DNA from 2 places in the Paenarthrobacter sp. NCHU4564 genome. Region 2 is predicted to be linked to the other one. Evidence: riboswitches for the same ligand, from Rfam matches in the RefSeq annotation. Region 2 holds a riboswitch; the other holds the start of a gene.
The links. A riboswitch is a leader RNA that binds a small molecule or an ion and turns the genes downstream of it on or off. The one in region 2 is predicted to bind cyclic di-AMP.

Region 1 (7,399 bases), on a different contig from region 2:
CAACATTGTCATCAAATGCCATCTCGGCAGGGAGCTATTTGACCCCGAGCAGCTCCTCCACGGTGCCAATGCCAAAGAACAACAGGAAGGCGGCGGCCACGGCCCACATCAGTGGGTGGACTTCGCGGGCACGGCCCTGGAACGTGCGGATCAGGACGTAGGAGATGAATCCGGCGCCCAGGCCGTTGGCAATCGAGTACGTGAACGGCATGAGGGCGATGGTCAGGAAGGCCGGGATGCCCACGCCCCAGTCCTGCCAGTCGATCTTGCCCACCTGGGAGACCATCATGAAGCCCACCACCACCAGTGCAGGGGCGACGGCTTCGAACGGAACCAGGTTGATCAGCGGCGTGAAGAACATGGCCACCAGGAAGAGGATGCCGGTCACGATCGAGGCGAGGCCGGTGCGTGCACCTTCGCCGATGCCGGCGCCGGACTCCACGAAGATCTGGTTGGAGGACACGGACGAACCGCCACCCACGATCGCGCCGAGGGCGTCAACCTGAAGCACACGGTCGACGTTGGGGATGTTGCCCTTTTCGTCCACGGTCCCGGCCTCGTTGGCCAGGCCCACCATGGTGCCCATGGCGTCGAAGAAGATGCTCAGCAGGATCACGAACGCCAGCAGCGCCGCTGCGATGAAGCCCAAGTGCTCAAAGGCGCCGAACGGGTTGGCTTTGCCGATCAGTGAGAGATCGGGTGCGCCCCATTCGGACAGGGTAGGGGCCACCAGGGACCAGCCGCGCGGGTTCACGGTGTCGCCGTCCACACTGGGGCCGATGTGGAGCGTGAACTCGAGGATGGCGGCCAGTGCGGTGGATGCGACGATGCCGATGAGGATCGCGCCACGGACCTTGCGGACTACCAGGGCGATGGTCAGCAGCAACCCGACGGCGAACACCAGGGTGGGCCAGCCCATGAGCTTGCCTTCAACACCCAATCCAAGGGGCACGGTGGTGCCGGCGGCGTCCGGGATGCGGCGAACGAAGCCGGCGTTCACCAGGCCGATCAGTGCAATGAACAGGCCAATGCCCACCACGATCGCGGTCTTCAGCGCCTCCGGGACAGCCTTGAACACGGCGGTGCGGAATCCGGTGAGCACCAGGATCAGCATGGTCACGCCGGAGAGCACCACCAGGCCCATCATGTCCGGCCAGGTCAGTTCCGGGTGGGAGGCCACGGTGACGGCCACGAAGGCGTTGACGCCCAGGCCGGTTGCCACGGCAAACGGGTGCTTTGCCCACGCACCCATGAGGATGGTCAGGATGCCCGCGACGAATGCGGTGGTAGCTGCCACGGCAGTAAAGCCGAGTGATTCGCCGCTGGAGTCCGCTCCGGAGAGGATCAGGGGGTTCAGGACAACGATGTAGCTCATGGCGAAGAACGTCGCAAAGCCGCCGCGGATCTCGCGTGAGTACGTGGAGCCTCGTTCAGAGATCTTGAAGTAACGGTCGATGGCAGAACCTTGTTTAAGCATGAAGGTCTCCGGGGATTGGGTGAGTGTGCTCTCAAATCCTATGCCGCGGATACGGCCCGCCCGGACGATTCGCCTAGTCTGTAAGGAAGCCAACACTAGGAGAAACCGCCCCATGCGTACCATCCGCCCCCTTCTGGCCGCCGTCGTTGCTGTTGTGGCCTTCACCGCCGCAGTGCTGTTTGGTGCTGCTCCGGCGTCCGCGCACGATGTCGCCGAGTCCACCGCTCCGGCGAACGGTGCCAGCGTTGCCGAGGTTCCGGCGTCGGTCTCCATCACCTTCAACAACCGCCCCCTGGCCATCGGCTCGGGCGTAACGGTGACTTCCGGTGGCGAGAACTGGGCGGATGGCGCCGTCGAAATCATCGACAACCAAGCGGTGCAGAAGCTTCGCCCCGGCGCGCCGGCTGGCCAATACACGGTCACGTGGCGCGTGGTCAGCTCCGACTCCCACCCGATCGAGGGCACCTTTTCCTTCACGGCCGCCAGCGGAAGTACGACGGCGGCCGGCGGCTCGGCGGTGGCGTCACCGTCGGCGTCCGCACCGGCAGCGTCGGTCCCTTCGGCAGGCACGTCAGCACCTGGTACCAGCGGCAACGAGGCTGCCCCGGCGGCGGAGTCCCAGCCGTTTCCCTGGAGCATCGTCGGGCTGGCTGTTGTTGCGGTTGGCCTCGTGATCTTCCTGGCCGTTACGGCGCGTCGGAAGTTGGCGGCCACCGACGGCGCCGATGCCGAAAAATCCGCGGAATAACGGGGTTTTCTACTTAGCGTCGAAGGTCTCGGATCGGTTACTGCGACACGCCAAAACCAAACTTCTCGTTACTCAAATGTGACTTTGGTGTGATCATCGCGTACGGTAGTACCTGTGCCCGATCCATGTACGGGGCACTTCCGGCCTGATTGCCTAGCTCTGCCGCAGGCCGGAATCCGTTCGCAGACATACCTACGGCAGAGACGGGGAACCCATTTTGGTCAGCTTTTGAAGCTGACCTTGGGGTGAAGTCACGAAGCTTCCGCTGCATGGCGGGAGACAGTGGCCGGGTGACTCCCATCCGAATCCGACAGCTAACCTCGCAGGCATCGGGAGAGGCTTTTTCATGTCTTCACGCATTCTTCGCGGCCGTCGTAAGGCGGACAGCGTACGTCCCAATCCGTTCATCTCAATCTCCAAGGCTGTTGCCAGCAACGCATCGGGCGCAGGCCGCCAGGCTGCTGTTATCGCCGCCGCGTCGGGCCTGGTCCTGACCGGTTCCATCGCCGCCCACGCCGCGGAAACCCCGGCACAGGCACCGGTGGAGCGCGACTCCAGCCCCGCCACGGTGGCGCAGACGGTTTCCGAGGCTCCCAACAAGGTTGTCACCGCCGCTGCAACGGCTACCGTCAACTTCGAGCGTCCGGCAGTTGCTTCCGTAGCAGCACCGGTCATCGAAAAGCCGGCACCGGCTCCTGCGCCGGCACCCAAGAAGGCTGCAGCCACCACCGCTGCCGCCCCGGCCAAGGCCACGGCTACCGCCACTGCAACCGCTCCGGCTCCTGCCGCTCCTGCTGCCGCTGCTCCGGCCGCCGGTGGCGTCAACGCCGCCATGGTTGCCTCGGCCTACGCGCAGATCGGCATCTTCCAGGACTGCACCGCCATGGTTGAAAAGGCCCTCGGCTCTGCAGGTATCCGGGTTGGCGATCTCGCTCCCATGCAGTTCCTGAACTACGGCAAGGTAGTCAGCGACCCGCAGCCGGGCGACATGATCGTCCAGTCCGGCCACGTTGCCATCTACATCGGCAACGGCCAGGCCATCAGCGGTGGCATCAACGGCAACCAGACGGGTATCCATCCCATTAGCTGGCTGACCGCTACGGGTCCCCTGACCTACGTACGCGCAGGCGCCTAAGCCTCACGCTTCACCAAAAGCCGGCATCTCCGGGACTCAACGTCCCGAGGGTGCCGGCTTTTGTTGTCTGGTTGGAAGGCGTTTCAGGCGAGGGCAACGCCCGGTGAGGCCGGAAGGGCCACCCTCGCCGAGATGGCCTGGCCCACGGCTTTGGCCTGCCGAAGTACTTCCTTGGGGGTAGGGGTCACGAGTTCGCCCACGCCCACCAGGTGCATGCCTACCGCCCGCATGGCAGCCACGAGGTTCTGGCCGATGCTGATTCCAAGGTCCGCGAGCATCCTGCGCAACTGGCTCTGGGCGCAGCGCGTGACCACGATGTGGTCGGCCAGCAGGATGCCGTCCGGGGTATGGACCGCCCATTTCCGGGTTTCGACCGGGGATAGGCCGGTGCGGGTGCTGCCAAGGTCCGCCACTTGGCCATAGGCCGGCTGTGGCTCGCTGCCCAGGAAATCGAGGCGCACGGCGCGGGTAGTGCTGCGGACATCCAAGTGATGGCTCGCTGCGTAGTTGCGCAAGTGCCGGAGGATTTCGTTGCGTTCCTGCATGGCAGCGGGGTCGGAAACGTCGCAGCGGGGCAGCATGCCGGTATGAAGGGACGCCGTTGCCGGGGAAGGTGTTCCCATGAGGCTGTCCACCACGATCGAGCCAACGCCATGACGGCTCAGTTCGCTGGCCACAGCCAACCCGGAAAGCCCGGCGCCGATGACCACGGTGGTGGTCCGTTCCGTGCCGGAATCAGGCGTGAGGTGCACTGCTTGGTTCCTCCTTGACTGTGTGCCCGCGGGCATCGCATGGGTTGCGTCCGGGTCCCCAAGCGGTCGCAAGTAAATGGCCGGTATGTGTGCTGGAACACGCTTGCCGGCCATTCGGTGACTCGAACATTACCCAACTTTTTGTGTCGTGGATAGCCTCCGCCACAGCGTGTTTTTTGTGGTCATTTTGGCCATCAAGGAGCCTGGCTGCGGGCACTGGCTGGACCCCGAAACCGAGCCCGGACCGTTATGCACATAGCCCAACGTCGCCTTGATTCGGCCATGCCAACCGAGAATAGTTGGGATTGGAAGGGGAATCCCAAGGGCTTCCCCGGCCCCGGCCGCAGGCAAGCTTGTCACGAGGTCCATCGATTGCTGGAACCTCTGGCAGAATGGCCGGAACATCAAGCAGCAGGTGGAGAGGCAGGCCCCCAATGGACCAGCACGGCAGACACGTTGACCACACCCGGGACGGTGAGGACCCGGTGGCAGCACCCGGAGGAATCGTCGTCGGCGTGGATGGTTCGGAGCACGGTCAGTGCGCCTTGGTCTGGGCCGCCCGGGAAGCTGAACGCCGGCAGCGCCCGCTCCACATCGTCACCGCCTATTCGGTGCCGATCTTTGCTGCTTCGGGCTTGGACGGCGGATACGCCACAGTGGACGACTCCGTGATCCGGGAGGGTGCCGAGGCGATCGTCAAACAGGCCATGGACAAGGTTTCCGGCTACTCCATCGATGTCGACGCTTCCGTTGAGAACGGAGACGCGGCCGGTGTCCTGCTGGACCTGTCCGCGGAGGCGGAGCTGCTGGTCTTCGGAAGCCGCGGGCGTGGCGGGTTCGTCGGGCGCCTCCTGGGCTCCGTGAGCAGCGCGCTGCCTGCCCATGCCAAATGCCCTACCGTTACTGTGCCGCTCTACTGCGCGGACCGCTTGGGCGAGAACACCGAGGACAAACACATCAAGGCCGAACACGCCAAGGCCGGTCCGCGGACGGTGGAGAATGTGGTCGTCGTGGGCGTGGATGGTTCGGAGCAGGCGCGGGTCGCGGTTTTGGAAGCCGCTGAACAAGCAGAGCGGATGGGCGCCAGCCTCCGCGTCATTTGCGCAGTTCCGCAGTACAGCGGATCGCTGGCCTGGGTGCCTGCGCCGCTTGATCGCGATGCCCTCTTCGCGGACATCAAGGTGCAACTGGACGCTGGGGTAGCGTGGCTGCGGAGCCACTTCCCCCGGCTGACCGTGGAGACGGACCTCCGGGACGGCGCACCCGTTGACGTCCTGGTGGAGGCCAGCCGCAGTGTTGAGCTGGTGGTCCTGGGCACCCGCGGACGGGGTGGATTTGCCGGCATGCTTCTGGGCTCCACTTCGGACGGCGTCCTGCACCATGCCAAGGGGCCCGTGCTGGTGGTTCCGGACAGGGAAGATCCCAGGCTCGCCGACCGCGCCAAGTTCGGTCCCATGCTTGGCACAGCCTAAAGCAGCGCCGCCCTTCACATGAGCAGCCAGGAACGGAACCGGCAACCAGGAACTGGTGGACGCACGTACGTTGTGCCGCTGGACCGGATCCGGGCTGGGATGCTCGCAGAAGTCGGAGGCAAGGCGGCAAACCTGGGGGAGTTGCTTGCCGCCGGGTTCCCCGTGCCTTCAGGGTTTTGCCTGACGACAGCCGCGTACAGGCATTCCCTCGCGTCCACCGGCCTGGAGGATGTTCTTGAGGCCTTGGATGCTGCGGCTAAGTCCATGTCCGGCCAGCAGTCCATGTCCGGCCAGCGGGCCACAGCCGAACTGAACTCCTTGGCGGCCCGCGCGCGATCGCTGATACGGGAGGCGGGAATCCCTCCTGATGTGGTCGCCGAACTGCGAAGTTCCTATCTGGCCCTGGGCGGAGACGCTCCTGTCGCGGTCCGTTCCTCGGCCACCGCGGAAGATTTGCCGTTCGCGAGCTTCGCCGGCCAGCAGGACACGTTCCTGAACGTCGTGGGGGTGGACAACGTCGTTGATGCAGTGAGCAGATGCTGGGCTTCGCTGTGGACCGACCGGGCCGTGAGCTACAGGACCACCAACGGAATCAGCCACTCAACGGTGACCCTCGCGGTGGTGGTGCAGCAAATGATCGACTCCGCGGCCGCCGGGGTGATGTTCACTGCCAACCCGGTGACAGGCCGCCGGCGGGAGGCAGTCATCGACGCAAGCCCCGGGCTCGGCGAGGCCGTGGTGTCGGGAGCGGTCAATCCGGACCAGTACATCGTCGATGTCCAAACCCGGAGCATCCTCAAACGGACCCTCGGTGATCGTCGGGTGGAAATCCGATCGGTACCCGGCGGCGGCACGGAACGGATCGAGGCCGCTCTGCCGGACAACCCTCCCCAACAGTGCCTCAGTGACTCCCGGATCCAGGAGCTGGCGCTGCTGGGGCAAAGGGTGGAGGAGCACTACTCTGCCCCGCAGGACACGGAATGGGCCATCGACAAAACCGGCACCTTGTGGCTGACGCAGGCAAGGCCCATCACCACGCTGTATCCACTGTTCACCAGGAAGCCAGGCACCCCTGGAGAGCACGCTTTCCTGAACTTCAGCCTCGCACAGGGACTGACCCGTCCCCTGACACCCATGGGACTGGCCGGGATACGGCTGATCGCTTCCTGCGTTGCCCGGACTGCCGGTTTCGACGTTCCCCATCCGCGTTCCGGTCCTTCGCCGTACTACGAGGCCGGGCAGAGGATCTTCTTCGATCTCACGTCCGTTGTGCGCAGCCGGGTGGGCCGGTCCATCGTGCCGCGCGTCTTCGACATCATGGAGGCCCGCTCCGCGGCGCTGATCCGGGGGCTTACGGAAGATCCACGGTTCTCCATAACCAACAAAACCCCGCTGAAGCTCCTCCGGCATGTGGCTCCGGTGGTTGCCAGGTACAGGGTGCCGGAGACCGCGCTTCGCGGCCTTTTCCGTCCGGATGCCGCCATGGATCGCGTGGGCAAGCTCAGCAGGCACCTCAGGGACTCACTGGAACTTTCCGGCGCTGCCACGAGCCGTGAGCGCCTGGGCCATGCGGAGCAGATCCTCGGCCGGCAGATTTTTGCCACCGTGCCGCAAATCCTTCCGCTGCCGGCCCTCGGCTTCGGCATGCTGCTGATGGTCAGGAAGTTGCTCGGTCCGGACGTGTCCTACAACGAGCTCCAAACCGTGATCCGGGGGCTACCCAACAATGTCACCACGGAGATGGACCTGGAGCTTTGGAGCTTGGCCGCGGAAATCCGGGAGGATCCCGAAGCCGCCGATTACTTCCGGACACAC
Region 2 (7,399 bases):
CCGTTGGGCCTCAGCGGACAGGGCATTGATGGTGGTGGCGGCCGACCCCTGGTGTCCTCCCGAGCCCCCGATTGGCTGGCCGACCATGGACGGGGCGCGCTCGCTGGCCAGCCAGGCGTTCACGAGCCACAGCCACTGCTCCTGGCGGGACAGCGCCAGCCATTCGAGCGATGGCGGCTGCACCCACGTGGAGCTGTCCACATCCAGCCGTAACAGGCCGGCCAGGGCACAGAATTCCAGCAGGATGGCGCTCTCGTGAACCCCGCAGCGGATGGATTCGGCGAGCCTGCGCAGTTCCCGCACCCCCACACCGCCGCTGCGCAGCGTGGCCAAGGGCTGTTCCCGGACGGCAAACAGGATCTCGCCGGTCAACCGCAAGGTCTCGGCAATCGCGCCGAGCGCAGCGTTCCGCCGCAGGGCCGCACTGGTGTGCCCGAGCTCGGGGACCGGTGGAGTCAAGGTGAAGTCGTTCACGATCGCGCCGCCCCGGAGGGCAAGCCCCACGCTGTGGGGCAACTCAACGTGGCCGGCATCCAACGGGACCAGCAGACCGCGGGCCAGCAGCCAGTCAACGGGTCCGACGTCGGCACTTTCGTGGGTCACGGAGGCCCGCCGTTGCGCTTGGGGAACCGCGCCCATGGCCCAGCTGCCGAACTTTTCCAGGAGGCCGGCCGTCCGCTCCGGAGCTGTGGACAGGATGGCGTGCACGCTTTCAGGCGTCGATGTCCACCGCTGCAGGGAAAGGGCCGCATCCATAGGCGTGCTGGCCGGCTGGATCCCCAGGCCGTGCTGGTGGAGTTCGCCCACCAACTGGACCGCCCGCTGTGCAAAGGCCGGTTGGAGCCGGACCAGTTCGGTATAACTGCGGCCCAAACCGGCCGGGTAGATACCGATCACGTCCTTCAGGCTGCCGACAGGAAGGTAGAAACGCTGGCGCGGGTTGCCGTTCGATCCGGCGGGCGGGTCGGCCCGGTGAACCAGGGCTAGTTCCTGCAGCTTCAGCAGGATGGGTTCGAGCGCCGAGAGCGTGGACCCGGCGATGACTTTCTTCAGCCCGGCTGCCGGGACGCTGTGCCCCGTGTCGGTGTTGGTGCACAGGTGCAGCGCCTCGAGGACCTGCATCTCGGGTTTGGTGAGCCGCTCCAGGGCGCGCTGGACGCTGACCCGGGCGCTGGCCCGGGCAGCCAGGGCGGCGAAATCAGGTGCCATGGGGGTGATGAGGTCCGGCCGCGCGGCAAACAGAGCCCGCAGCGAATTGTCGCTGCGCGCTTCCAGTTCCTTGCTGAGCGCGCGAATGAGGGACATCAATCCAACGTTACCGCCATGGGGCCGGTCCTGCCTGTCCTGTGGCTACTGGTCGCAGCCGCCCGGCACGGGACTGGTTACGAACTGTCCGGCCCGTGTCCGGCAGACAGCGGAACTTAGTGGCGGCGGCGCTGGCGGACGGCGTCCACCAGGATCACTGCTGCCAGCATGAACGCAACCGGAAGGCCGTACAGGGCCGTTGACATGATCCAGGCGGGAGCCTGCCCGCCGCTTGATGCAATGGCCATCACGGCTCCGACAGCGGCCAGGGAAAGCACTGCCACCACGGCGGCAATGATCGTCAAAGGGCGGCGGTAACCCGGGGAAGTCATACCCCAACGCTAGCAGCAGCGGCCACTTCACACGCCCCGTCAGCGCAGCATCCCGCGCCTACTGTGACGCCGGCATGACGGTGGCCCGGCCGGGACAGGCGGCGTTCGGGCACGGGGAAGCGGGAATAGGGGGCCAGGCAGGATAACCTTGAAGGAACAGACCAACACGGACCGAGCCGTCACTCCTGATCCCGCAGAACCCTGTGGATGCGGTGGTGGCTGGGCGTGTCTCCGCATTGCAAGAACGAAGAAGGTTGATTAGGTGCCCACCGGCAAGGTCAAGTGGTATGACAAGGAAAAAGGCTTCGGATTCCTCGCGGCCGAAGACGGCCAGGAAGTTTTCCTGCCCAAGACGTCCCTGCCCGCAGGCGTCACCGAGCTGAAAGCCGGTACGCGTGTGGAGTTCGGCGTGGCTGACGGACGCCGCGGCGCGCAGGCCCTAGGCCTGCGTGTCCTGGACAAGACTCCTTCCATTGCCAAGGCAAAGCGCATGAACGCCAAGGATCTGGCACCCCTGGTACAGGATCTTGTGACGGTCCTGGACAACCTGTCCGGTACGTTGTCCTCCGGCAAGTACCCCGAAGGCAACAAGGCAAAGGCCATCGGCATGGCATTGCGCAAGGTTGCCGACGAGCTGGAAGCCTAGGAACGCCATGACATCGGAATCCGCGCAGGACACGACGTCCGGAGAGGACGTCCAGGCCACCGCCGTGGACGCCGCTGCCGACGGCCAGGCTCCTGGGACCGTGACGGCTCCCGGAAACGGGGCAGCCGCCGGGCGGAGGCCGGCCGCGGCCAAGCCGCGCGCAGGCGTACCGGTGTGGCGCACAGGCAAGCCGGACGCCTTCCTGGCTGCCGCCGTCGGGGTTGCCCGGGAGGCAGTGCAGACCATCGCAAAGCCGGCTGAGATCGGTGAGCATCTGGGAGCAAAGTCCGAAGGTGAACGCGTGGTGACCCACCTCTTCGAATCCAGGCTTCCCGGTTATGGGGGTTGGCAGTGGTTCGCAGTGGTGACCCGCAATTCGCGTTCCAAGGTTGTCACCGTCAGCGAACTCGGTCTCCTGCCCTCCGACGACTCCATCCTGGCGCCGGAGTGGGTGCCCTGGGCCAAACGGGTCCGGCCCGAAGATGAAACACCGCTGGTGGAGGAGACCACCGACGAAATCTCCGAGGAGTCCGTCCAGGCAGCCGAGGACGAGGCGGTCCAGGCTGAGTCGGACGAAGACGACGACGACGAGTCCGACGAGCCGGACACGGCATTTGAGGACGTTGAAGCCGCGCCGCAAGGCCAGCAAAACTGACGCTCAGCAAACCTGACGCCCATAAACACAAAAGCGGCGCTGGCCGGGAGATCCTGGCCAGCGCCGCTTTTGTGTGCTCTTACTTCTTCAGTTCCCCGACCACGTAGTCGATGCTCGCCAGCAGGGCGGAAACGTCGTCCGGCTCGATCGCAACAAAGGTGGCAATCCGGAGTTGGTTGCGGCCAAGCTTGCGGTAAGGCTCGGTGTCGACGATTCCGTTGGCGCGCAGCACCTTGGCGATGGCAGCGGCATCGATCGAATCGTCGAAGTCGATGGTTGCAATGACGTTTGAGCGTTCCTCGGCGTTGGCGACGAACGGCGTGGCGTATTCGGAGGCTTCGGCCCAGGAGTACACGCGGCTGGCGGAATCGGCCGTGCGCTTGCTGGCAAAGTCCAGGCCGCCGTTGCTGTTGAGCCACTGGACCTGCGCGTCCAAGGTGACCAAGGTGGTCAGGGACGGAGTGTTGTACGTCTGGTTCAGCTTGGAGTTGTCGATGGCCGTCTGGAGATCCAGGAAGTCGGGAATCCAACGGCCGCCGGCCTTGATGCGGGCTGCCCGCTCCAGAGCAGCGGGGGAGAAAAGGCCCAGCCACAGGCCCCCATCCGAGGCAAAGTTCTTCTGGGGTGCGAAGTAGTAGACATCCGACTCCGCAACATCAACGTCGAGGCCGCCGGCAGCGGAGGTGGCATCCACCAGCACCAGTGAGCCCTCATCGGCGCCGTCCACGCGCTTGACCGTCGCGGCAACGCCCGTGGAGGTCTCGTTCTGTGGCCAGGCATAGACGTCCACGCCGGCCTCTGCCCTGGGCGCGGGACGCGTTCCGGGCTCGGACTTGATGATGGAGGACTCGTCCAGGAACGGGGCCTTGTTGGTGGCCGAAGCGAACTTGGAACCGAATTCGCCGAAGGAGAGGTGCTGGGCCTTCTTCTCCACCAGGCCGAACGCAGCAACATCCCAGAACGCAGTGGATCCGCCCACACCCAGGACAACCTCGTAGCCCTCGGGCGCGCGGAAGAACTGGCTGAGGCCCTCGCGGACCGAGCCCACAAGGTTCTTGACCGGAGCCTGGCGGTGGGAGGTGCCGAGGATGTTCTTCGCTGCAGCGGACAAGGCTTCTATTTGTTCCGGGCGGACCTTGGACGGTCCTGCACCGAAGCGGCCGTCCTTGGGCAGCAGGTCGGCGGGAATGGTGATGCTGTTGTCGCTCACGGTGGCTCCAATGTGTTTCGGTCAAAGATGGGGAGGTGGCAGGTGGCATCAGCTGCCCCTTCGACTCCCCAATTCTGCCTGACGGGGAGGGCGGGCACTAACCTCCGGCTGTCATAGTCCGCCACGTGGAACGGCGCCGGCTCCGAGGGCCCCGGTCGCAGAGTGAAATTATCAAGAGTAATTCCAAATAAGCTAGGCTAAGGTTTGGCGTTCCTGAGCCGGAGGTTGTGCACCGACGGACTTGCCCGGGACGCGGTACGGTGGAGATTACGCAAGAACTGCGTTCGAGGAGAGCTGAGCTGGATGACGGATCTGATCGATACCACTGAGATGTATCTTCGGACCATTTTGGAGCTTGAAGAGGAGAACATTGTTGCTCTTCGCGCACGCATCGCCGAACGCCTCCGCCACTCAGGCCCCACGGTTTCCCAGACCATTGGCCGCATGGAGCGCGACGGCCTGGTGGTTGTCTCCAATGACCGCCACCTGGAACTGACGGAGGTCGGCCGCAAGCGCGCCACCGAGGTCATGCGCAAGCACCGCCTGGCTGAACGCCTCCTTGCCGACGTGATCGGCCTGGACTGGGCCTACGTCCACGATGAAGCGTGCCGGTGGGAGCACGTCATGAGCGAGCGGGTGGAGCGCAGGCTCTACGAACTCCTGGAACACCCCACTGAATCTCCGTACGGCAACCCGATTCCCGGCCTGGAAGCACTGGGCGGGTTGGGTGGCCAGCCGCTGGAACGCGGTGATGTCAACCTCCTGCAGGCCATGGACGGATACGCTTCGGACTCCCGTGTCGTGGTGAGTCGCCTGGCCGAGCCCATCCAGGTGGAGCCCGAGCTCCTGACCCAGCTTGACGAGGGCGGCATCCGCCCGGGCGCTGCCGTCTCGCTCGAACGCGTGGGTGAATACATCTCGGTCCGCGTACCCGGTATCGAAGGCGCCTTGGAGCTGCCGCCGGAAGTCGCAGCGCACGTCTTCGTCGCCGTCAACTGAACTCATGCCCGGGGCACCGCCCGGCGCGTCCGGCGGGGTGGCGGATCTCACCTTTGGGATCAGCGCCAGCGTGTGACCTGCACTTTTCCGCAGGAAGTGGTATGGGCTCGCTCCGCCACGCCCCGTTTCTGTAGATAACGAATTTATTACTGCGGGCTTTAATCCCCTATAGTTATCTACTAGCGCTGATACCAAAGCGTTACCTGATCTGGAGCCGAACTCTGCCAGCAGATCAGGTGTGCCATCCACCACTGGCAGAGGCGGGGGAACCACAAGCGGCTGTCTAAAGAAGCAGCCTTGGGGTGAAGCCCGCAGCAGAAGTGCCTACTGACGCAAGTCCCTCCTGGGATACCTGTGTGCCGTGTGCGCTTTGTGCGGGCCGGGTCTGAACTCTCTGATCCGAATCCGACAGCTAACTTCGCAGGCTTTTCAGAGAGGAACAGAGTTTGACATCGCAGAACGCCAGGGGCCGCCGACGCGCGACCGGCCCCGCTACTGAGCTGCGGCCAGCCCGCGTCGTAACGGAGATCCGGCCCCGCGACACCCAGCGTCAGGTGCGCCGCCGTAAGAGCCCGTTGCGCCAGGTTGCCGACTTCGCCGCAGCCAGTGGCGTCGGGCAGAAAGCCGGTGTAGCGCTTGCCGCCACCGGCCTTGCCCTGACTGTCGGTCTGCCGGCCACCAGCCCGGTGATGGCCACCTCCGAGTCGGGCCAGACCGAGGCCGCGCTGACAGTCGCGGGCGGCAGCCAGCCCGAGGTTTCCGCGGAAGCGTCGGCCAAGATCGATTTCAGCCGCGCAGCCGTTGCTACTGCGGCGGATCCTGACGGAAAGCTCAAGCAGCTCCTGAGTGCACAGTCGGCCGAGAGCATCCAGCGTGCCTCATCCGTCGGCAGCCTGGGCAGCCCGCTGGACACGCTCAGCACGGCTTCTCCGTTCGGCTACCGCATCAGCCCGCTCACGGGCGGCGCCGGCGACTTCCACCGCGGGCAGGACTTTGTGGCCCAGTGCGGCACCGCTGTCCATGCGGCAGCAGCCGGCAAGGTCACGTTCGCCGGATGGCACGAGTACGGTGGAGGCAACCGCGTGGTGGTAGACCACGGCAACGGCCTCGAGACCACGTACAACCACTTGTCGTCGTTCAGCGTCAAGGTCGGCCAGACCGTCAGCCGCGGAGACACTGTTGCCCTGAGCGGAACCACCGGCGCCTCCACCGGCTGCCACCTCCACTTCGAGGTCCAGGTCAACGGCGAAGTCGTTGACCCCATGGGTTGGCTCTAAGCCACAGCCGATGGTCGTCTCTCGCATTTGTGACACGCCCCGTGATCTGAATGTGACATTGAAGCACTTCTGTTGTACCGTCTAAATCGCATCGGCTTCCAGGGAGCCGATGCACTTGGGTGGATTGCCTAGCTCTGCCACCATCCAGGGTCCGTTCGCAAAATTCGTCTGGCAGGGGCGGGGGAACCACTTCCGGCCTTTTTTGAAGGCCTAGGGGTTAAGTCGCAAAGCTTCCTTGAAGCGGAGCGGCCGGATGACTCCCATCCGAATCCGACAGCTCACCTCGCAGGCATTGGGAGAGGCTACCTTCGTGTCTTCACGCACTACCCCTGCGCGCCACCGCGCCGAAACGGTTCGCACGAACCCTTTGAACAACCTTTCCAAGGCTGTTTCCACCAATGCAGGCACCGTAGGACGCCAGGCCGCCGTTCTGGCCGCAGCTTCAGGACTTGTCCTCAGCGTTGGAATGCCCGCCCAGGCAGCTGACACCGACGTCTCCAAGTCGGAATCGTCAAGCACCCAGCAGCTCGTGACCACCGCAGTGGTTACCGCCGAGCCCACCGCCACGGTTTCCTTCGAAAGCCCCGTCGTGGCCACCAAGGAAGCCCCCAAGGTCCAGCGCGCTTCCCAGACCACCCGCACGCAGGCCGGCAACGGTGGTTCCACCAGCGGTGCTGCAGTGACGGCCCAGTCTTCCAAGGCCAAGGACTCCGCTTCCAGCGCAGCCGCTTCGGGCCTCGCCGCCATTGCTTACACCGGCATTGGCCACCCCTACGTCTGGGGCGGCACCAGCCCCAACGGTTGGGACTGCTCAGGTTTCACCCAGTGGGTCTACGCCCAGGCCGGCATCAGCATCCCCCGCGTCAACGCATGGACCGCCATGAAGCCCACCAGCACGCCGGCTCCCGGTGACCTGGTGATGCAGAACGGTGGAGCCCACGTGGGCATCTACGTTGGCAACGGCATGATGATCAG

Region 1: another riboswitch for cyclic di-AMP. It lies ahead of ACSVIE_RS05670 (NlpC/P60 family protein); the one in region 2 lies ahead of ACSVIE_RS11640 (M23 family metallopeptidase).

Annotation. Positions count from the first base shown of each region.
Region 1 covers NZ_JBQLIS010000004.1:42,388-49,786, forward strand. Annotated here, with positions in the region: gene ACSVIE_RS05660 (NCS2 family permease) at 35-1,477, opposite strand; gene ACSVIE_RS05665 (copper resistance CopC family protein) at 1,590-2,225, shown strand; cyclic di-AMP (ydaO/yuaA leader) riboswitch at 2,383-2,568, shown strand; gene ACSVIE_RS05670 (NlpC/P60 family protein) at 2,572-3,360, shown strand; gene ACSVIE_RS05675 (FAD-dependent monooxygenase) at 3,444-4,112, opposite strand; gene ACSVIE_RS05680 (universal stress protein) at 4,547-5,584, shown strand; gene ACSVIE_RS05685 (PEP/pyruvate-binding domain-containing protein) at 5,603-7,399, shown strand, end outside.
Region 2 covers NZ_JBQLIS010000009.1:140,401-147,799, reverse strand. Annotated here, with positions in the region: gene ACSVIE_RS11670 (helicase-associated domain-containing protein) at 1-1,305, opposite strand, end outside; gene ACSVIE_RS11665 (hypothetical protein) at 1,422-1,637, opposite strand; gene ACSVIE_RS11660 (cold-shock protein) at 1,900-2,283, shown strand; gene ACSVIE_RS11655 (DUF3027 domain-containing protein) at 2,291-2,938, shown strand; gene serC (phosphoserine transaminase) at 3,018-4,148, opposite strand; gene ACSVIE_RS11645 (metal-dependent transcriptional regulator) at 4,452-5,147, shown strand; cyclic di-AMP (ydaO/yuaA leader) riboswitch at 5,350-5,589, shown strand; gene ACSVIE_RS11640 (M23 family metallopeptidase) at 5,594-6,424, shown strand; cyclic di-AMP (ydaO/yuaA leader) riboswitch at 6,571-6,730, shown strand; gene ACSVIE_RS11635 (C40 family peptidase) at 6,735-7,399, shown strand, end outside.